2 regions of the Roseateles sp. P4_D2 genome follow, and region 1 is predicted to be linked to the other one. Evidence: riboswitches for the same ligand, from Rfam matches in the RefSeq annotation. Region 1 holds a riboswitch; the other holds the start of a gene.
The links. A riboswitch is a leader RNA that binds a small molecule or an ion and turns the genes downstream of it on or off. The one in region 1 is predicted to bind cyclic di-GMP.

Region 1 (7,552 bases):
GCTGCGCGTGCGCGGCGTGAGCGGCTTGCGCATCGCGGATGCCAGCGTGATGCCGACGATCACGAGCGGCAATACGAATTCGCCGACATTGATGATTGCGGAAAAGCTGGCGGGGTGGTTGGCGCAGTAGCCATTCGGCGCACCGACCTGGGCCCCAGTCACCGCGCTCAGCCCGGCGTCGCCTCGGCTCGCCGCACCGGCAGCGTGACGCGGAACGTCGTGCCGCTGCCGACCTGGCTGTGCACGTCGATGCGCCCGGCGTGCTTTTGCACGATGCCGTAGGACAAGGACAGCCCGAGCCCTCTGCCCTGGCCGACCGGCTTGGTGGTGTAGAAGGGCTCGAAGATGCGCCCGAGCACTTCTTGCGGCATGCCGCAGCCCGTGTCGGCCACTTCCAGCCACACATGCGCGTCGCCTTCACAACCGGTTCGAAGCGTGATCGTGCCGCGCACCCCGCTATCGATCGCATGGGCTGCGTTGACGACCAGGTTCAGTACCACCTGGTTGATCTGCGACGGCATGCAGTCGACGTCCGGCAACCGGCCGAACTCCCGCACCAGGTCGGCCTTGTGCTGCACTTCGCCAGCGACCAGGTTGAGCGTGGATTCGATGCCCGCGTGCAGGTCGACGCGCTGCCATTCCTGCCCGGCGTCGACGCGTGAGAAATCCTTCAGATCCTGCACGATCTGGCGAACCCGCATCAGGCCCTCGCGCGACTCCTGGATCAGCGCCGGCATATCGTCGTGCAGATAGTCCAGGCCCACCTGCTCCCGCTGTGCTGCAAGCGATGCGGCCAGGCTCGCGGGCAGCTGGTCCTCGGCCGCGCGGTAGGCGCCGAGCAGCCCGAACAACTGTTCCCGGTAGGTATCCAGCGTGCCGTGGTTCGCAAAGACATAGCCAATCGGGTTGTTGATCTCGTGCGCCACCCCGGCGGCGAGCTGCCCGATGGACGCCAGGCTCTGCGATTGCACCAGCTGGGTCTGCAGCTGCTTGCGCTCCGTGATTTCCGCCTGCAGCGCCGCGTTCGCCTGCGTCAGCTGGGTGGTACGCGCGGCCACCGCGGCTTCAAGTTGATCGATCTGCGCGGCAGCCTGCTGCGTGGCCTGCCATTTCGCAGCCAGCGCGTTGGCCAGCTGGCTCACCTCGATGTTGTCGAAGGGCTTCTTCAGGATGAGCAGCCGGCCGCGGGTGTCCAGGCGCTGCAGCACCTCCTCCCATGAGGCGTCGGAGTAGGCGGTGCAGAAGACCACCTGCAGCCTCGGGTCGGCTTGCCAAAGGCGCTCGACCGTCTCCACGCCATCCCACCCGGGCGGCATGCGCATGTCGACGAAGGCCACCGCATAGGGCCGGCCCTGCGCCAGCGCCTCGACCACGCGGGCCAGGCCTTCCTGGCCCTGGTAGGCCGAGTCGAGCTCGAAGGGCTGGGCGGCTGCGGTGATTTCGTCGCCGAACAATGCCGCCTTGGCGGCTTCCAGCGCCGACGCGGCGCCGAGTTCGGGCGCGAGGATCTTGCGGAAGTCCGCATGGATCGTCGGCATGTCGTCGACCAGCAGGACGCGACGGTTCTCGAAGGAGTTCATGCCTGGGTGTCCGTGGCAGCGGTCAGCGGTAGTTCAAGCGTGAAGGTGGCCCCGGTTCCGGGGCCGTCACTGTGGGCAGTCAGCGTACCGCCCATCTCCTGAGCTGCCAATACGCAACTGTGAAGGCCAAAACCGTGGCCGTCCTGCTTGGTCGTGAACCCGTGCGCGAAGATGCGCGTGAGATTCTCCGGCGCGATGCCGCAACCGTTGTCGGCAACAGCCACCTGGAGGCGATCCCCTTCAACCGCCCGTACCCGCACCACGATGCATTGCCCGACGTCGGGCGGCGCCTGCAGCACCGCATGGCGCGCGTTGCCAATCAGGTTCACCAGGATCAGCAGCGTGCGGTGCTTGTCCAGCATCAATGCCGGCACATCCTCGAACTCGCGCTCCACGCGCAGAGGGCCGATGCCGCCGGTATCGATGCGCAGCGCATCCTCGATCAAGTCGGTGATGCGGGTCGATTCGACCATGCTGGACGCGCCGGCGTAGGACTGCTGCGTCGCCACGATTTCCTTGATGTGGCGCACGCTGCGCGTCAGCGCCGCCAGCTCGTCAAGGATCTGCTGGCGCTCCTCGGCCACCGCCACCGAGAGTTGCTTCAGATAGCCTGGCAGCAGCCGCCCGCGCGCGTCGCGGGTGAGGTAGTCGCCCAGGTCCTGCGCATGCGCGTCCAGCAGCGCCACCGCGCGGGCCAGCCCTGCGGCCTCCGAACCGCGGACCTTGCCACTGATCAACTCGGCCGACACATTGACGCTGTTGAGCACATTGCCGACGTTGTGCAGCACGTTGGTGGCGATCTCGGCCATGCCCGACTGGCGCGCGTTCTCCAGCGCCTGCTTCTGCGCCAATTGCTGCTCGCGCGCCTTGCGCACCGCTTCGGCCGCTTCCTCGCGGCGAAAGAAGAAGTGGCCGGTCGTCAGCAGGATCACGATGATCGGCGTGGCCGCGACGACGACGACGATGCCCGACTGCCGGAAGCTGAGGAACAGCAATGTCGCCACCGAGGCGTTGCCCGCGTAGGCGATGCCAAGCCAGCCGAATGCGTCGACGAATGCCCGGACCGACAGCGGCTCGTTGCGCTTGAGCCGTGGCACGGCCGTGGCCATCACGGTGTTCAGCACGAAGTAGGCGAGCGCAAACAGGATCGCGCCCAGCAGGATCAGGCTGTCGCTCTCCAGCTGATGGCTACGCAGTTCGCCCAGTGCCACGTGCAGCACCGTGCCGGCGCTGAACATGGCAATGGCCGCCATCGCGGGGCTGGCGATGCGGCTGGTCCAGCGCTTGGAGGTGCGCCAGGCGCCGACCAGCGCTTCCGCTGCCGACGCCACGGCCGCGGCCTCCGGCCCGTTCAGCAGCAGCAGCAGGAAGATGAAGATCTCGCCAGCGGTGAACGAGTTCGTTGAACGCGGAATCCGCACCGGCACCAGCCCGGCCAGCATCGCCAGCAGCGTGCCGCCCACCACGCGCAACCAGGCATCCGGCGAAAGGCTCACAACGTGGCGCAACGAGTGCGCGAGCACCACCACACCGATGCAGACCACCGCCCACCAATACACCGCCGCCTTGCGGTTGTAGTCCGGCATCAGTGCCTGATGGACGCGCCGAGGCCAGCTCACTCCGGGCTCGGCGCCTGCAGCAACCATCATCGTTCGCCGGTGCGGGCAACTTCGCTGAGCACGACACCCTCGCTGAGCACCACGCCCTCGCTCAGCACGACACCCTCGCTGAGCACCACGCCTTCGCTCAGCACCACGCCTTCGCTGAGGACGACCCCTTCGCTGAGGACCACACCCTCACTGAGGACGACGCCTTCGCTGAGCACCACACCGCTGCCCGATGCCAGCCAGCCGGAAAGCGTCGCGGTGGGGACGAAGACGCCCGTGCGACCCAGCAGCGAACTGCGGCCGACCAGCGAATTCAGCGTGATGACGCCGTCGGTCAGGAAGCGCTGCCCCGTCGGCACGGGAGACGCCGTGATCGTCGACAGCGCCGCGCCGGGGCGGATCTGGACAGTAACGCGCGTCGCGCTGCCGCCCACCCAGAACAGGCCCGGGTCGTACACCGGCTGGTAGCGGGTGAAAAGCGCGCTGCCGCTGTAGAGGTGGCGCCCGCCGGCGAAGATGATGCGACTCCAGGGCACCGACTGACCGCCGATGATCGACACCGGCGCGGGCATCACCTGGCCCGGCGCCAGCAGCGGCGCACCCGCCGCGATGCGGCCGCTGGCGATGACCGTGGCGAGATCGCTGCGCAGCGCACCGGCCAGCCGCACCGCGCCGTCGACGTTCAACAGGCCCGCGCCCTGCTGCAGCAGGTTGGCGCCCGGCAGGGCCTGCGCGGTGTACTGCAGGATCGCCTTCACCAACGGGGGCGTCAGGCCGGGGTTGGCCTGCAACATCAGGGCCACGGTACCGGACACCACCGGCGCAGCGACCGAAGTGCCGCTCAGGTCCATCAGCTCGCGGCCCCGCGGCTGCGCCGTGCCGCCATAGGGCGCCGACAGCGAGGGGAAGTCCGTGGCGAGCGTGCTGCCGGCCGCCATCGGGCCGACGATGCGATTGCCCGGAGCCACCAGGTCCGGCTTGAGCAGGTTGTCGGCGACGCGGCGCCCGTCGGGCAGGAACAGGCCGCCGCGGGTGGGCCCGCGGGAACTGAAATGGTTGACTGCGTCGTCGCTGCGCGAGGCCGTCGCCTGCGTGTTGGCCGACCCCACGGTGATGACCGAGGGCTCGTTGCCCGGCGAGCTGATCGTGCCGTAGCGCTCCTGGCCGGAAGCGTCCGTGCCGTAGTTGCCGGCGGCAACGACCACCACGAGGCCGGCTGCGCTCGCGCCGCGCAGAGCGCCGCACAGCGGGTCGGTCCGATACGACTCGGTCGAATCGGCGGCAAGGCTCACGTTGAGCACGCGGATGTTTTGCTGCTTCGCATGCGCGATGACCCAGTCGATCCCGGCCAGCACATCGCTCAGCTCGCCTTCGCCGCGGCTGTCAAGCACCTTGACGTCGACCAGCGAGGCCTGGGTGGCGATGCCGCTCGACTCGGGCAGACGCGACGTCGAGCGGCCTGCGGCGACGCCCGCGACATGCGTGCCGTGGCCATATGCATCCGCCCCGCCCGCCGCTTGGGGGCGTTCATCGAGCGCCGCGTCGGATCGGTCGACGCCGGGCTGCCAGGCGCGGCCCGCGCCGCCTTGCGTCACCTTCTCAAAGTCGACGGCGCGTGCGACCCGCGAGCGCTGGCCATCGGTGAACGCGGTGTGGTTCCCAGCGATGCCCGAATCCAGCACGGCGATGGCGACGCCCGAGCCGTCCAGGCCCCGCGCCGCGCCGATCGTGGCGGCACGCACGTCGGCTGCGCCGGTGGAGGCCTCGGTCAGGCTGAACGTGCGGGCCGCGCGCCGGTTCGGCGAGATGCTCTGCACGTCCGGCCGCGCAGCGAGCGCGTCAACCTTGTCAACGGGCAAGGTCACGAAAAGCGCCGGCACCGACTGGTAGCGCCAGTAGACGGTGCCTCCCGCCGCCACGACCGCGCGGCGGAGCTCGACCAGCTCGGCGTCCCGCCCGTCGCTGACGACCAGGGTGTGCACGTAGCGGCGACCAGCCAGTTCCTGTTGCCAGCGCTGGCGAGGCGCAGCGGCCGAATCGACGGCCTGGCGCAGATCGGCGGCAATCTTGTCGCGCGGCGCTGCTTGCGCCAGTGCAGGCCACAGCAATGCAGCCAGCGTCAGCAGCAGCGCAAGCGCCGCGTGCAGGCGCCACTCGATCAGAACTACGAATCGAAGAGGGAGCGTGGTGGACTTCATGGACAGCTTTCGTTGTTGCGCTGATTCCTACGCACACGCCCGGTCGGGCGTCGCGCCGCATCCCGGCGACGGAAGAGCTGCCATGTCGACGGCGACCTGCCGGCGGCTTGTCCTTGGCAACCCCGCTGTCGTAACCCGCCAGGCGGGCCTTAGACCGGAAGCTTTGCGACCCCGGCTTTCGCTCGGGTGTGCCTTTGTCATCAGTGAAAAAAATGTATCTGAAATCGCGGCGTAACGCCGTGAACAAGTGGCGCTTCCAGTACCGTCTGGCCACCGTTACACATCGACGATCCGGCCATGAATGCAGCACCGTCCAAATAGGAAGGCATGCGCCGATCGACGCAAGCCATGTCAGGGTGCCCAGGCCTCAGTCTTGCGCTGCAGCAGCTGACGCTGGCGGCGGCCGTAGTACCAGACCGACGAGGAACTGGCGCGCGATATCAACAACCATCTAGCCCGTGGGCACCTGCCGCATGGGCCGCAAGGACGACCCCGGTGCGGTGGTCGACTCACGGCTGCGCGTGCGCGGCGTGCGCGGCGTGCGCGGCGTGAGCGGGCTGCGCATCGCGGATGCGAGCGTGATGCCGACGATCAAGAGCGGGAACACGAATTCGCCGACGTTGATGGCTGCGGAGAAGTTGGCTGGGTGGCTGGCAGCGTGAGCCGCGCCTCGTCGGCGTGCCCCGCTACAGCGCACCGGGGCTGGCGGACTAACGCCCCCCGTTGCCGGTAGCCAGCACCGTCCCCGCCTCACCTTCGATCCAGGCCGTCTTGCTGTCCACGGTCTGGATGCGCCACAGGTCGCGGTCTGCTTGTGTGGGCTGTCTGACCCACGTCTTGCCGCCATCCGTGGTGGCAACAACCATGCCTCCACGGCCCACCGCCCATCCGTTGTTGGCATCGGCGAACGCAATGTCAGCGAACTGCCCGATGACGCCCATCACCTCGGTCCAGGTGGCGCCAGCGTCGTCCGAACGGTACAAGCCGAAGGTTTGCGCGGACCACCAGGTCTTGGCATCGCTCGCGATGACTTTGCTGCGCGTGTTGAACGGCGATTCAACGTTGGGCGCGAGAACCGTCCAGGTCTGGCCATCGTCCACCGTACTTGCCAGCAACGTGCCAGGTCCATAGATGACGATCTGTCGCCCGTCTCCGAAGAACAGCCCACCTACGCTCACCGTCTGCGGCGGTGACAGGGTCATCCACGTCTGGCCGCCATCGCGGGTAAACACCAGCCCGCGCCGATCGGTCGGCTCGCCCCAGCCACGGTTGGCGTCGACGAAGTCGAATCGCACCAGGCCCCCATGAACTAGCTGGCCATCACGCCATGTGGCGCCGCCATCCGGCGTCTTGTACAGGCGGCCGTCGCTCTGCAGCATCCAGCCGATCTTGTCGTCGACGAAGCGCAGCGCCGTGTTGGTGGCCGTGGAGGGCAGGCCTGTGCTCGGCTTGGTCGTCCAGGTTCGCCCGCCATCGCTCGTCTGGCGCAGTTGGCCCGTCGCATCCAGACCAAGGCCGCGCTTGGCGTCAAGGAAGGCGAGTTTCATGGAGTACCCGCCAAACCAGGGCGACGAGGGAAGGTAGTTGGGCAGTGGAGCGGCATCGACCGCGATCGTCCAGTTGCGTCCTCCGTCGGTCGACAGGAAGGCGCGCCCGGTGCTGTCCTGCATGCTGAAGACGTTGCCATCGACCTGACGAAGGCGCTTGAAGGCCGCATAGGTGGGTTTGCTGAGGCCCTCCACCGATGCGGAGGACCATGTTTGCCCTCCGTCACCGCTCCAGGCCAGACCGCGTTCTGCGTACTCGCCTCCCAATTCGGATGGCCGCCAGATAAAGGGGCCCTGTGACGGCACCAGCACCGTCGTGCCGACGGCCAGGGCTCCCTCGCCGGTGGCGCCCAGCGCAGGCAGCCGCACGGTGCTCCAGTGCGTTCCGCCGTCGTTGCTGGAGATCAGCGTCCGATTGTCGAGGCTGGCCAGCAGCACCTGGTCCGCTGCGCTCGCCCGGATGATGCTCAGCCTGTTGCCCACCGGCATCGCGGCGCCATCAAGGGTGCTCGGGTCGACGCGGCGCCAGCTGTCACCGCCGTCAAAGCTCAGGAGGAGCGTATAGGTTGTTACCCAGCTCACCGTGGCCGGGTCGAACGTCGACAACACCCATCCGGCAG
Region 2 (7,552 bases), on a different contig from region 1:
CGGACGGCGATGGCGCGACGCATCCGCCAGCGGGAGCGATTTGATGGATGCAAAAGTTGCCGACCCTCCGGTCGTGCTGTTCGTCGATGACGAGGTGTCGATCCTCAGCGCGCTGCGACGGCTGTTCCGGCCCCAGGGTTACCGGGTGTTGCTGGCCGAGAGCGCCAAGGCCGGGCTGGCCATGCTGGAGACCGAGCCGGTCGATCTCGTCGTGTCCGACATGCGCATGCCGGAGATGGACGGCGCGGCGCTGCTCGAACAGGTCCACCAGCGCTGGCCGACCGTCGGGCGCATCCTGTTGACGGGTTATGCCGATATCGGCTCGACCGTCGCAGCCATCAACCGCGGGCAGATCCACCGCTATATCGCCAAGCCCTGGGACGACCGCGAGCTGGTGATGTGCGTGCAGGACGGCCTGGAGCGCCGCCGGCTGGAGAAGGAAAACCGCGCGCTGCAGCTGCTGACTCAAAGGCAGAACGACGAACTGCAGGCCTTGAACACCGACCTGGCGGCGCGGGTCAAGGCGCGGACCAGCGAGCTGGAACAGGTCAACGCCATGCTGGAGACCTCGTTCGCGCAGTTGCAGGAGAACTTCCTGCTGTCGATCAACGTGTTCTCAGGTCTGATCGAGCTGCGTGGTGGTGGCATGGCGGGCTATTCACGCGAGGTGGCCGACCTGGCTCGCCGCACGGCGCGGCGGCTCAACCTGGGTGCAGCGGCAGAGGAAGACATCTACATCACCGGCCTGCTGCATGAGGTCGGCAAGATCGGCCTTCCGGACACGATGCTGCGCAAGCCGCTCTCGGCCATGTCCAGCGATGAGCTGGCCTTGTACCGCCGCTACCCGCTCAATGGCGAGGCGGCGCTGCTGCCGCTCGGGCGGCTGCAACGCGTGGCGCGCCTGGTGCGGTCGCACCACGAACGCATCGACGGCAAGGGCTACCCCGATGCGCTGAGCGGCGACGAGGTGCCGCTCGGCGCGCAGGTGGTGAGCGTGGCTTGCGACTACTACGCCGCACAGTCCGGCCGGCTGTCGCTGAAACGCCATTCGGCGGCCGAGGCGCATTCGCTGATCCTCGGCGGTGCCGGCACGCGTTACGAGAAGGCTGTTGTCGAGGCCTTCGAGCTGGCGCTCAAGGACGAGCCCTCCGAGAAGCCGCGTGACCGGGAGCTGCAGCCTCACGAAGTGATGCCGGGCATGGTGCTGTCCCGCGACCTGCTGTCGCCGCAGGGCACGCTGCTGCTGGCCGCGGGTTTCGTCTTCGACAACCGGGTCGTCAGGCAGCTGCGCGAATTCGCCGGCCGTGAAGGCGCAAAGCTGCATGTCTTCGTGAAGCTGCCTGAAGGAGGTGCGACGTGAGCGAACGCATCCTGCTCGTCGACGACGAGCCTCACATCCTCAGCGCGCTGCAGCGCCTGCTGCGCAACGGGCTGAAGGACACCGGCGGCGCGCGCTATGACGTCGAAAGCTTCACCGACGGCGCCGTGGCTCTGGCGCGGGCGCGCGAGTGCGCTTTCGCGCTGGCCATCTCCGATCAGCGCATGCCGGGCATGACCGGCGTGGAATTCCTGCGCGAGCTGCGTCAGGTGCAGCCCGACTGCGGGCGCATCATCCTGTCCGGCTATGCCGACCTGAACGCGCTGGTGGCGGCCATCAACGAGGCCGAGATCGCCCGTTTCATCTCCAAGCCCTGGGCCGACTTCGACCTGCTCAGCGCCGTGCGCCAGGTGTTGCGCATCCGCGAGCTGACGATGGAGAACCAGCGCCTGGCTGACCAGGTGCGCCAGCAGATGGGCGTGCTTACCGCCCAAGAGGCGGAGCTGCGCCGCCTGGAGCGGCTCGAACCGGGCATCACCCATGTGAAATGGGGCAGCGACGGCTCGTTCATCCTGGAGGACCCGGATGAAGAGGTGAAGTGGTGACCGTACTGACGGTCGACTTCAGCCTGGCGCTGCAGGCCGTCAGTGCGTCGGTCCTGGTGCATGGATCGGACCGCATCCTGTTCGCCAACGCGGCGATGGAACGCCTGCTGGGCTATGGGCTGGAGGCGCTGCAGCAGATGCCGCCGCACGGCTGGGCAGCGCCCGAGTTCGCCGATGAGTTGCGGCGCTATGGCCAGCGGGCGCTGGCCGAGGAAGGCGAGCTGCCCGCGATCGAGATCGAGGCGCTGACGGGCAGCGGCTCGCTGCGCGTGCTGGAAGTCAAGGCGCATCGCGTCATGCTCGACGGCCAACCCTGTGCGGTGCTGACCGGGCAGGACCTCAGCGACATCCGCCACGTGCAGACCAGCCTGCTGGACATCGGCCGCGTGCTCTACCAGATCCTCGAGAACAACCCGGTGGCCACGCTCGTGATCGACAAGTCTCACCGCGTCACGCACTGGAACGCCTCCTGCGCCCAGCTCACCGGCCGCGACGCCTCCGAGATGCTGGGCCGCGACGACACCTGGCGCGCCTTCTACCCCGAAGCCAGGCCGCTGCTGGTCGACCTGATCCTGGACGGCAATGTCGAGCAGGAGCGCCAGCGCCTGTACGGCCGGCACTGCCAACCGTCGCCGCACATCGCCAACGCCTACGAGGTCGAGGGCTACTTCCCCAATTTCGGCCGGGAAGGGCGCTGGCTCTACTTCACGGCTGCCCCGCTTGTCGATGCCCACGGCGAAGTCGTCGGCGCCATCGAGACACTCCAGGACATCACGCGACGGCGCCAGGCCGAGGACGAACTCCGCCGCCATCGCAACGAACTCGAGAACATGATCGCGGACCGCACGGCCGAGTTGCTGAGCACCCATCATGAACTCGAAGCCTTTCTCGAGAACGCGTCGGTAGGCATCATCGCGACGTCCAATCAGCAGATCCAGCGCGGCAACAAGAAGTTCATCGAGATGTTCGAACTCGGTGACGTCCCGCCCCATGGACTGCCGACGCGCCGCCTGTTCAAGAGCGACGAAGACTTCGAAGCGCTGAGCCAGATCGCCATCCCGGTGCTGTCGCGGGGCGGCTCGCTGCTGCACGAGATGGAGGTCTGCACGCTGGCCGGCAACACGCTGTGGGTGCAGATCATTGCCTACGTATCCAACCCCGAGGAGCCGACAGCGGGCACCTGGTGGCTGCTGCAGGACCGCACGGAGGTGCGCCGCGTGCAGCGTGAGCTGGAGCTCAACTACGAGCGCATCAAGCAGACCAACAACCGGCTTGAGGAAGCGCAGAACCAGCTGCTGCAGGCCGAGAAGATGGCCTCCATCGGCCAGCTCGCCGCCGGTGTCGCCCACGAAATCAACAACCCGATCGGCTTTGTCAGCTCCAACCTCGGCTCGCTGCGCGGCTATGTCCAACCCGTCTTCGCGTTGCTCGCGCTGCTGAGGAAGACGCCGGCCGACGCGCTGCCTGGCGATGTGCGAGAAGAGCTGGACAGGGTGGATGCCGCCGTCGACCTGAGCTTCGTGCAGGAGGACCTGCCCCAGTTGCTCGACGAGAGCGAGGAGGGGCTGTCGAGGGTCAAGAAGATCGTGCAGGACCTGAAGGACTTCTCACGCGTCGACCATGCCGATTGGCAGGACGCCGACCTCAACGCCGGGCTGGACTCGACGCTCAACGTCGTCATGAACGAGGTCAAGTACAAGGCCGAGGTTCGCAAGGACTATGCCGTGCTACCCCCCGTGCACTGCATCGCCGCACAGCTCAACCAGGTCTTCATGAACTTGATCGTCAACGCGGCCCATGCCATCAAGGAGCGGGGCACGATCACGCTGACCACGCGCGCCGAGGATGGCTGGGTTCGCATCGAGATCGCAGACACGGGCAGCGGCATGAGCGAGGAGGTCAAGCGGCGCATCTTCGAGCCCTTCTTCACGACCAAACCCGTCGGCCAAGGGACGGGCCTGGGCCTGTCCCTGTCTTTTTCCATCGTGCAAAAGCACGGCGGTCGCATCGAAGTGGATTCCCAACCCGGCGTCGGCACGCGCTTCACGGTCTGGATCCCGCTGCACCCGCCGCAGCCCTCCTGAGCTTTTGTGTCCTGCGTGACACAAAGCAACCACAGGGCAGTAACTCACGAAACGCAGACTGGCGGCATCGAAAGCTCGCGCTGCCCGCCGAGTCAGAAGTCACGCAGCGCCTTTGTGGGGCCCCGTATCTCGGCACCCCGGCGCCTAGACTGAACCTGTTTCACAACCCAGAGGGCAAACCCGTCGAAAGGCGGGGACGCAAAGCCACCGGCCTACAGCGCGCAAGCGCCACGGCAGCGGGGCCACCAAGACCGGCAGGTCTTGATCGGCGTGGCCCTCCTTCGTACGAGAACCCGGCCATGCGCAGTACCCGCCCTGTCTCCTGGACTTCCTGGACCTTCAGCCTGCTGACCGCCGCGGCCCTGACCGCTTGCGGCGGTGGCAGCAGCGACAGCCCGACCGTCCAGGTCAGCGAGGCAAGCTCGGTCATCAACCTGAGCGTGGATCTTGAGGAAGGCAGCACTGCCGCGACCAATGTCGTCGCCCAGCCCAGCTTCCACACCGCCGCCGTCGATCTCGAAGAACCCGACAACGGTGCCGCACCCCACCGCAGCCACGCCCTGGCCGGTGTCGCCACCCAAGGCCTGACACGCGACCGCCTGGACGACGCCATGCGGCCTCGCGCCTTCGCGGCGGGTGCAGGCGAAGCCGCCCCGATGGCGACGTCCACTGCGGTGACGACCTATACGCCGGCACAGATCCGCGCCGCCTACGCGCAGCCGGCCCTGCCCGCCAGCACCGCCGGCCTGACCGCAGCCCAGGCCGCCCAGCTCGGCGCCGGCCAGACCATCTACATCGTCAACGCCAAGCACGACCCCAACATCGCCGCCGAGCTGGCCGCCTTCAACGCCAAGTTCGCGCTGCCGGCCTGCAGCTCGCGCAACCTGGCGGCCAACGCCAGCCTGCCGCTGGCCAAAGCCTCCGCGTCCAGCTGCGAGCTGGTCATTGCCTACAGCACGACCGCCGGCGCCCTGACCGCCACGGCGCCCGCCTACGACAGCGGTTGGGCCACCGAGATTGCGCTGGACGTGCAATGGGCCCACGCGACGGCACCGCTGGCGCGCCTCGTCCTCATCGAAGCGCCGGACGCCGGCGTCGGCAGCCTGTCCAAGGCCGTGGCCCTGGCCAACAAGATGGGCGCTGGCGTGGTGTCCATGAGCTTCGGCGCCGCCGAGGGCAGCTGGACGTCGAGCTATGACAGCGCCTTCGCCACCGCCGGCATGAGTTACCTGGCCGCCACCGGTGACAACGGCGCGGCCGTGTCCTGGCCTTCGGTGTCAACCCGCGTCGTGGCCGTCGGCGGCACCACGCTGAGCTACAGCAGCGGTGCGCGCAGCGAAACCACCTGGACCGGCACCGGCGGCGGCACCAGCGCCTATGTGGCCCTGCCCAGCTACCAGAGCGGCACCATTGGCGGCTACGCCAAGCGCGCCGTCGCCGACGTCGCCTTCAACGCCGACCCCAACTCCGGCCAGTACGTGGCGCTGATTGCACAGGGCACGACGACGACGCGCTGGGTCAGCGCCGGCGGCACCAGCCTGGCCACGCCGCAATGGGCCGGCCTGCTGGCCGTGGCCAACGCGATGCGCGCCGCCGCCAGCAAGGCCCTGCTCGGCCAACCGCACGCGGCCCTCTACCAGCAGATCGGCGCCGTGCCGACGCAGTACGCCGCCGCCTTCAAGGACGTGGCCAGCGGCAGCAACGGCACATGCACGAGCTGCACCGCCAAGACCGGCTATGACACCCCGACCGGCTGGGGCACGCCCAACGTCAGCGCCCTGCTGAGCAGCCTCAGCGGCGCCAGCGTCACGACCTCGACGACCACCCCCACGCCGACGACCAGCAGCGGCCCCACGCTGACGACCACCAGCCTGAGCGGCACGGCCGGCAAGGCTCTCGCCGCCACCATCGGCTACTCGGCGCCGGGCGCGAGCTCGCTGAGCATCAGCATCAGCGGCGCCGCCAGCGGCATGAGCTTCTCGGCCACCAGCAGCGGCCTCGCCCTGAACTGGGCCAACCCGGTAGCCGGCCGCACCAACCTCGTCATCACGCTGAAGGACAACCTCGGCCAGACGAGCACGGGCAACGTGACGGTGACGATCAACGCGAGCTGAACTCAGCACTGGCGACTGCTCGAATACTGCTTCGTCACGATCCAGACCAGCTGACACGGGCAATGAGGCCGCCACCATCGCGTGGCATCAACCTGAGCTCGGCGCCTTCGGCGCGCGCGATGCGCTCGACGATGGCCAGGCCCAGGCCCGAGCCGGGCTTGCCGCCGCGCGCCGTGTCGCCGCGCTGAAAGGGGCGCTTGAGATCGTCGACCCGGGCCGGCGCGATGCCCGGGCCGCGGTCGCGCACCTCGATCCAGGCGGCACCGGCGTTTTCACCGCAGGCCAGCTCGATCGGCGGCGCACCGTGGTTCTGCGCGTTGACGATGAGGTTGAGGACGAGGCGGCGCAACGCCTGCGGCCGTGCGCGCCGATGCACTGCCTGCCCATTGGCCAGCACCGGTTGCGGCAGGCCCGGCGCCAGGGCCAGCGTCTCGGCCAGGAATTCGCGCAGCTCGACGTCCACGGCCGGCAGCTCCTGCTCGGCGGGGTGGGCGGCGCGCGCGTAGTCGAGGAACTGGGTCAGCAGCCCGTCCAGGCCGTGGAGGCTCCGGTCCAGCGTGTCGAGCAGTTCCCTGTCCCCCTGGCCCGCTCGATCGAAGGAACCACGCAGCAACTCGCTGGCGAGGCGAATCTTTGCCAGCGGCGTGCGCAGGTCATGCGACAAACCGGCCAGCATCAGCAATCGCTCCTCCTCGTCGCGCGCCAGGGCCTCGGCCATGTCGTTGAAGCCGCGCGCCAGCGCCGCGGTCTCGGCCGGGCCGTCAGTGGGCAGCAGCAAGCGGCGCTGGCCGGCACCGACCGCCCGGGCCGCGTCGACGAGGCGGGCCAGCGGGCGGTTGATGCGGCGCTGGATCAACCAGGCGCCGAGCAAGGCCAGCACGGCGCTGACGCCGCTGGCGATCAGCCAGGTGCGCGCGAAATGGTGAGCCGGCTGCACGGCAGGCAGCACCAGCCAGGCCGGCGCGCCAGGCAGTTGCACCGCGATGAGGCCGTTGGCTTCGCGCCGCCACGGCAGCTCGCCGCGCTCCAGGCCCAGTTGCATCGCCAGTTCGGCCAGGAAGCCGCGCTCCACCCAGGTCGGCCGGTCGAGCAAGCGCTGCTGCTGGCCCGAGCCGGCGCGCGCATTGAAGCGATCCACGAAGCCGGCGCGCTCGGCCTCGGGCAACAGGCGCATGCCTTCGGCGACGGCCTGCAGGCTGCGCGCGGTCGCCTCGGCCGACTGCTGCAAACGCGGCCGGGCGACGAACTGCGCATAGGCCAGCGCATTGACCAACTGGCCCAGCACGATCAGGCAGACGATGAGCCACAGGTTGCGGCCGAACAGCGTGGACAGGCCGAACTTCATCGCGCGCCCGGCTCAGGAATAAAGACGTAGCCCAGGCCCCACACCGTCTGGATGTGGCGCGGGGCGCTCGGGTCGGCCTCGACAAG

Region 2: another riboswitch for cyclic di-GMP. It lies ahead of AC1DW0_RS18210 (S53 family peptidase); the one in region 1 lies ahead of AC1DW0_RS27565 (S8 family serine peptidase).

Annotation. Positions count from the first base shown of each region.
Region 1 covers NZ_JBFUIM010000020.1:18,444-25,995, reverse strand. The annotation lists gene AC1DW0_RS27580 (GMC family oxidoreductase) at 1-130, shown strand, start outside; gene AC1DW0_RS27575 (ATP-binding protein) at 168-1,580, opposite strand; gene AC1DW0_RS27570 (sensor histidine kinase) at 1,577-3,166, opposite strand; gene AC1DW0_RS27565 (S8 family serine peptidase) at 3,226-5,385, opposite strand; cyclic di-GMP riboswitch class I at 5,498-5,588, opposite strand; partial or broken gene AC1DW0_RS27560 (GMC oxidoreductase) at 5,841-6,047, shown strand; gene AC1DW0_RS27555 (YCF48-related protein) at 6,096-7,552, opposite strand, start outside.
Region 2 covers NZ_JBFUIM010000009.1:285,510-293,061, forward strand. The annotation lists gene nosR (response regulator c-di-GMP phosphodiesterase, NosR family) at 44-1,360, shown strand; gene AC1DW0_RS18200 (response regulator) at 1,357-1,923, shown strand; gene AC1DW0_RS18205 (ATP-binding protein) at 1,920-4,007, shown strand; cyclic di-GMP riboswitch class I at 4,171-4,257, shown strand; gene AC1DW0_RS18210 (S53 family peptidase) at 4,307-6,121, shown strand; gene AC1DW0_RS18215 (ATP-binding protein) at 6,156-7,466, opposite strand; gene AC1DW0_RS18220 (response regulator) at 7,463-7,552, opposite strand, start outside.